Regions from separate parts of the Yimella lutea genome, predicted to be linked through region 1. Evidence: predicted binding sites of a transcription regulator. Region 1 holds the regulator's gene; each other region holds the start of a gene.

Region 1 (2,262 bases):
GCCGTGGAGACAGCTGTCGCCCATCACCGCGAGCCAACCCAGCGTGACCCACCCCGATAGCGTACGAACCGATGTGCCCGCCGGCTCTCGATGAGCCGCGGCCTCGAACTCGGAACAGACCCGACCCATGGAGAACGAAGGTCCGATGGACGACCGCAGCCACCTGGCACACCTGCTCCGCGAGGGCGACGTGTTGGTCATGACCGGGGCCGGGCTGTCCACCGAATCCGGGCTGCCCGATTACCGCGGACCGGACGGGGTACGCCGTGTGGAGCCCATGACGGTGAGCGAGTTCCGGGCCGGAGTCGCTGCGCGGCAACGCTATTGGAGCCGGTCCTATGTCGGATGGGAGAGGTTCCGGACGGCGCGGCCCAACGAAGCGCACCGTCACCTCGCCGCGCTGGAGAAGGCGGGCCTGTTCGAGACGACGATCACCCAGAACGTCGACGGCCTGGCCCAGCAGGCAGGGTCCCGCGATGTCATCGAGTTGCACGGCAACCTCGGGCGAGCCGTCTGCCTGAACTGCCGGGCGCTTGCCGACCGAGAGTGGATCCAGCAGCAGTTCGCCACGCGCAATCCGGTGTTCGCGCAGGACGCCGAGAGGGCGCGCGACCTGCCGCTGCGCCCGGATGGCGACGTCGACATCGACCCCTCGCTGATCCATGACATCGAACTGGTGGTGTGCCCGACCTGTGGCAGCGACCTGCTGAAGCCGGACGTCGTGATGTTCGGCGAATCGGTACCCAAGGATCTGGTCGCCCATTGCTTCAACCGTCTCGAGCGGGCAAAGTCGCTGCTGGTGGTCGGATCCTCGCTCGGTGTGATGTCCGGCTTCCGTTTCGCGCGGCGTGCTGCCGAGCGCGACATCCCGATCGTTCTGGTCAACACCGGTTGGTCGCGAGCGGAACATCTGGCCACCAGACACGTACACCGCCCCCTGAGCGAGGTGCTGCAGGAGGCGGTGTGGGACGTACTGGGTGACGTCGACCGGGACGCGAGCGGCGATCGACGCCGGTGATCAGACCCGCCGCAGGACGGCCGTGACCTTGCCGAGGATCACCGCGTGGTCACCGTCGATCGGGTCGTACGCCGGGTTGTGCGGCATCAGCCAGACCTTGCCGTCGCGACGCTTGAACGTCTTGACGGTGGCTTCGTTGTCGAGCATCGCGGCGACGATGTCGCCGTTGGTCGCGGTCGGCTGCTGGCGCACGACGACCCAGTCGCCGTCGCAGATTGCGGCGTCGACCATCGAGTCACCGACCACTTTGAGCAGGAACAGGTCGCCCTCACCGACGATCTGCTTGGGCAACGGGAAGACGTCCTCGACGACCTCTTCGGCCAGGATCGGCCCGCCGGCCGCGATGCGTCCGACGACGGGCACGTAGGAGGCTGCCGGACGCTGGTCGCCGGCGCCGGTCTCGTCGATGGTGGACTCGTCGCTCGAGGTGACGCTGGAACCGCCACGCACGCCCCGCTTGTCCTGCTGGTGATCGGGGGAGATGACCTCGATCGCGCGGGGACGGTTGGGGTCACGGCGCAGATAACCCTTGCGCTCGAGCATCGACAGTTGGTGGGCCACCGAACTCGGGCTGGTCAGGCCGACGGCCTCACCGATCTCCCGCATGCTCGGCGGGTAGCCGCGCCGGTCGACGGAGTTGCGGATCACTTCGAGGACCTTGCGCTGGCGGGTGGTCAGCGCTACGCCGCCCTCGTCGTCGGGCAGCTGGTGGATCTTGGCCATTTCGTCTGCGTCCTTCGTCATGCCGTCGGTGAGGTGGTGCGGGCGGGTCGATCGGTACGGCCCTTCATGCCCCGGGTGATGCGTCCTGGACGACCGATGAAGCTGCTGTCGGCGAGCCGTGCAGCGCTCTTTCGAAGGAGGTTGTCGGTGGTCGGTGCCAGGCTGCGGAGCATGGAAAGAGGCTATGCGGCTCGGACACAGTTTTCAAACATTTGTACGAGGCGTGTCTCGCATCATTCGAACAGCCGTGCTATACATCGTACAGACGTTCTATCGCACACGTGTGCGAAGGAGAACTTGATCCGGCGCCTCGCGCCAGGGACGGAGAACATCATGAGTGCAGTTGCTCGCTGGGATCAGCCGCGTGTGGTCCGCACACCGCAGCGCCGGCGTCACCTGACCCTCGTGCCGTCGAACCAGCCGGTCGCGCGACTCGGCCGGGACGAGGTTCGGCTCACCATGCGCGGCCGTCGCGTGCTCGCCGCGCTCGTGCTCACCACCCTGATCGCGGCGGGCTGGGG
Region 2 (2,262 bases), 230 kb from region 1:
CCGGGGTCGACGATGCGGGCGCCGGCCTCGTAGGAGGAGTCGTCGTACTCGCTCATCGGCCCAGGCTACGAAGGGTCACTCGCAGCAGTTGCGAGACATCCGTGGGGGCGTCGTCGGCCTTGGTGACCTTGGCGACGGCGTCCTGCGCCTGTTTGGTCGACCAGCCGAGGCCGACGAGCGCATCGACGACCTGTTGTTGCGTCTCGTCGGCGGCAGGCACCTGCGGCTGCGGCAACGAGGAAGACCCGCCGCCGGTGAGGGCACCGACCTTGTCCTTGAGTTCCAGCACGATGCGCTCGGCGCCCTTCTTGCCGATACCGGGCACCTTCATCAGCGTGGGCACATCCCCACCGGCGATCGCCCCGCGTAGGGCATCCGGTGCGTGCACGGCGAGCATCGCCAGTGCGAGCCGGGGACCGACCCCGCTGACGGTCTGGACCAGTTCGAACAGCTTGCGTTCGGAGTCGTCGCCGAACCCGTAGAACGTCAGGGAGTCCTCGCGCACGACCAGCGTGGTGAAGAAGGTCGCTTCGGTGCCGGCGCGCGCTGACGCTGCATGCGCGGGCGTGGTGTGAACGAGCATGCCCACTCCCCCGACCTCGACGACGACATTGTCGAGACCGGCACTCAACACGCTGCCGCGGATGGAAGAAATCATCGTGCGTACCTGTTTGACGCCCGGACCAACGGAGCCTCTTTCGGTCGTGAGTTTCGTTGTGCAGCAGCGGCGTTCGCAATGCGTGCCTGCGCACCCCCGCGCCAGACATGGCAGATCGCGAGAGCGAGTGCGTCAGCGGCGTCCGCCGGTTTGGGCGCGACCTCGAGCCGCAGGATACGGGTCACCATCGAAGTGACCTGGGCCTTGTCGGCCCGGCCGTTGCCGGTGACGGACGCCTTCACCTCACTGGGCGTGTGCATCACCAACGGCAACCCGCGACGCGCGGCGGCGAGCATCGGCACGGCGGACGCCTGCGCGGTGCCCATGATCCCTTTGATGTTCGCCTTGGCGAAGACCCGCTCGACCGCGACCACGTCCGGTTCGTAGTCGGACAACCACTGGTCGAGTTCGGTCTGCAGGGTGAGCAGTCGCTCGGCCGGGTCGTCGCCGACGGGCGTACGGATCACGCCGACGCCCACGAGCCGCACCGGTTGCCCGATGCCGCCGTCGACCACTCCGATGCCGCACCGGGTCAGCCCCGGGTCGACGCCGAGTACACGCACAGTCCACTCCTCGCACAAATGTTCGGTTTCAGGAACGTTAACCCGTACCGGCGGGGCGATTCACGCAGGCGCGCCGGACTGGGATGAGCAGGGTGCATCGACATCGAGCACGAGCGCCGCATGATCGGTGTGCCCCTCGATCCGCGGTGTCTGATCGAGGTCGCATCGCCGGACGACGAAGCCTTCGGTGACGAACGCGTGATCGTATCGGCAGCCGAGTCCGGTGTGATCACGTCCGACGACATGACCGAGTACCCAGCCTGGCGGCAGACGGCCTCGATCAATCGTGACCCCTCGCCGCCGCCGATCTCGGTCAGCACCCACACGTCTTCTGGGCGGCGACAGCCAGTGCAGGAGCGCCTGCGCCTTCACGCGCTACGGATTGGAGAGATTCAGGGTCAGCAGTCCGGGCACCGACCCCTGATCGGGGAAGAAACGAATCGACCCGGCGGAGCGAGTCTGCCGGGTCGAGTTCGAGGTGGAACGGGATCAGTCCTCGGCGTCGAGTTCGGCGAGCACCTCGTCCGACACGTCACCGTTGGCGAACACGTTCTGCACGTCGTCGGAGTCCTCGAGCGCCTCGATGACGCGGAACATCTTCTTGGCGCCTTCCTTGTCGAGCGGCACCTCGACGGTCGGCAGCCAGGACGACTCGGCGGAGTCATAGTCGACACCGGCCGCTTGCAGCGCCTCACGCACGGCAACGAAATCGCCTGCCTCGGAGACGATCTCGAACGATTCGCCGTGGTCGTTGATCTCCTCGGCGCCGGCGTCGAGCACGATCTCGAGCAGGTCGTCCTCGGTGTTGTCGCCCTTCGGGACGATGACGACACCCTTGCGATGGAACTGGAAGGCGACCGAGCCGGAGTCGGCCATCGAGCCGCCGTTCTTCTGCAGCGCGGTACGCACCTCAGCCACGGCGCGGTTCTTGTTGTCGGTCAGGCACTCGATGAGCAGCGCGACTCCGCCGGGTGCGTAACCCTCGTACATCAGGCTCATGTACTCGGCGGCGCCCGCCTCGGCGCCCGAACCACGCTTGAC
Region 3 (2,262 bases), 1.7 Mb from region 1:
ACGCGTACCCAGTGGGTGATGGTGGTGGTGTCGGTGGCCGGTGGGTCGCAGACCGCACGTACCGAAAGATCGGTGGGCACCGGGGATGTGCGCAACAAAGGAGCGTCCTGCCCGCTCGCGAGTCGGTGGGCGCGCAGGCCACCCTCGCCGAAGCGTGCATGAACCTGTTGTCGAGGCAGTCGAGCGAACGCGCCGAGGTTGCGAATACCGATGCGGCGCAGAGTTTTTGCCAGGTCAAGTTGATCGACCTCCTGCGCGACGGCCTCGACCGGCAGGGTGCGTAGGAAGCGGTGGGTGTCGTCGGCGGACAGGTTGACGAACGGGCGTTCGGGTGTCGTCGCGTACGCGGCCTGCTCTGCTGCGAAGAGTCCTTCGGCGACTGCGATCCGGGCGTCGGGGACGTCGGTGTCGCTCAGTTGGTCGAACAGGCTCTCCACCACGGCGTCCTCGCTGCCGTAGAAACGCGAAGCACCGGCGATACGCATCGCGATTGTGCCTGGACGCAGCACCTGCATGTGGGGAACGAGCTTCTCCACCGCACGTAGAACCGGCGCGAAGTGTCGCTCGTCGAGTGCCGGGTCATGTTGCAGGACAACAAGATTCGGACACCGTACCTGCGCTTCTCGGACCCGTAGGCCGACGGTCACGGCTTCCTGGGCCGCGGTCTCGCAGACCGCGACGAGCCGGCCGGCCCGAACCAGTGCGAAGGCCGACGGGGCGGCGCTTCCCATCGAGCGGCGTACCGCCTCGATCGACCAGTTCGGGCACCACACGACCAGCGCACGCGCGGGGCGTGTGCTGAGTGGGATGGACGCGGTCATCCATCGAGTATCGAACATGTGTACGAACTAGGCAAGCGCGGTGAGTCGCGGGCAGGTGGGACATCAATCAGAAAATCTGTCGCTCCGCAAGCCCCCACTTCGTCCTCAGGCATGACACAAATGAGATGTGACTGTTCAGCGAACAGTCTTGGGAGAGCAGGAAGTCTCAACCAACATCTCTTGAAGGGGTTGTAGTTCATGACGCTTGACATCAATCGGCTGCACGGCCAGAACGTTGTCGACCAGGACGGTGACAAGGTCGGTTCCATCGGCCAGGTCTACCTGGACGACGAGACCGACCGCCCCACCTTCGTGACGGTGAAGACCGGGCTTTTCGGCAACAACGAGACCTTCGTTCCGCTGGACATGGCGCAGAACGACGGTGACGACCTGCGTGTCCCGTACACCAAGGACTTCATCAAGGACGCGCCGAACGTCGACGCCGACGGTCACCTGTCCGAGCAGGAGCAGGACGAGATCTACCGCTACTACCAGCTCGACGGTGGCCGCGCCGGCGGTGTGGATGACGGCCGCATCGGCAATGACGGCGACCGCGACCGTGACGGCCTGGGTGTTGCCGGTGCTGCTGGTGAAGTTGCCGGCCGTGGCGGAGATGTCGACCGTGACCTCGACCGTCCCGACACCGGCGACCGCGACCGACGTGGCTTCGACGGCGACGACAACTCGGTCGTCCGCCGCGAGGAGGAGCTCAAGGTCGGCAAGGAGCGTGTCGAGACCGGCCGCGTCCGCTTGCGCAAGCACGTCGTCACCGAGCAGAAGACCGTCACCGTGCCGGTCGAGCGCGAGGAGTTCGAGGTCGTCCGTGAGCCGATCACCGATGGCGACGGCAGCCGTGGCGGCAAGCTCGGCGACGACGAGGTGTCGGTGACCCTCTCCGAGGAGCGTCCGGTGGTCGACAAGGAGGTCGTCGACAAGGAGCGCGTCGGACTGCAGACCAACAAGGTCCAGGACGAGCGCCGCGTCGACGCCGAGGTCGGCCGTGAGGAAGTCGTCGTCGACGAGGACGGCCGTCGTGGTGTCGACGGTGACCGCGACGACAACCGCGGCCTTGCCGACAAGGCGAAGGACAAGGCTCGCGACCTGAAGGACGGCCGCGACAACCACTGAGCTGTCGTGATCGCATGAAGTGGCCCCGGGGTTCTCCCGGGGCCACTTCTCATGTCGCGGAAGATCTCACCGACGGTGCGGTGGTGGCCACTGGACGGTGGCGCTCGTGGTGCGGTGGCCGCGGGTGCACGAGATCGTCAACTCGCGACTCACCAGGTGGCCATGGCCGTGTTCGAGCCCGTGCCAACGATCGGCGGTCACCTCGAAGGTGCTGGTCGCCTGCGGCCAAGCGCCGGCAACAAGCAGGGTCGCGCCCCGGTGGCGCAGGCGGGCGAGCAGTCGATTGCGCAACCCGGGTGCGAGGGGTGGAGCA

The links. Region 1 encodes LexA, which represses DNA repair genes until DNA is damaged. Its sites were predicted from a motif close to TCGAACANNTGTTCGA; they were not measured.
Region 2: a site for LexA is predicted at 1,232-1,247, ahead of ruvC (crossover junction endodeoxyribonuclease RuvC). Genes of this name have one in related genera too.
Region 3: a site for LexA is predicted at 832-847, ahead of FB459_RS15925 (DNA polymerase Y family protein). Genes of this name have one in related genera too.

What each region holds. Positions count from the first base shown of each region.
Region 1 is NZ_VFMO01000001.1:1,621,270-1,623,531, forward strand. It holds gene FB459_RS07690 (Sir2 family NAD-dependent protein deacetylase) at 128-1,018, shown strand; gene lexA (transcriptional repressor LexA) at 1,019-1,762, opposite strand; gene FB459_RS17235 (hypothetical protein) at 1,759-1,914, opposite strand; gene FB459_RS07700 (LysM peptidoglycan-binding domain-containing protein) at 2,075-2,262, shown strand, end outside.
Region 2 is NZ_VFMO01000001.1:1,853,422-1,855,683, reverse strand. It holds gene ruvB (Holliday junction branch migration DNA helicase RuvB) at 1-56, opposite strand, end outside; gene ruvA (Holliday junction branch migration protein RuvA) at 53-658, opposite strand; gene ruvC (crossover junction endodeoxyribonuclease RuvC) at 655-1,221, opposite strand; gene FB459_RS08830 (YebC/PmpR family DNA-binding transcriptional regulator) at 1,711-2,262, opposite strand, start outside.
Region 3 is NZ_VFMO01000001.1:3,312,693-3,314,954, reverse strand. It holds gene FB459_RS15925 (DNA polymerase Y family protein) at 1-821, opposite strand, end outside; gene FB459_RS15920 (DUF2382 domain-containing protein) at 1,020-1,949, shown strand; gene FB459_RS15915 (hypothetical protein) at 2,016-2,262, opposite strand, start outside.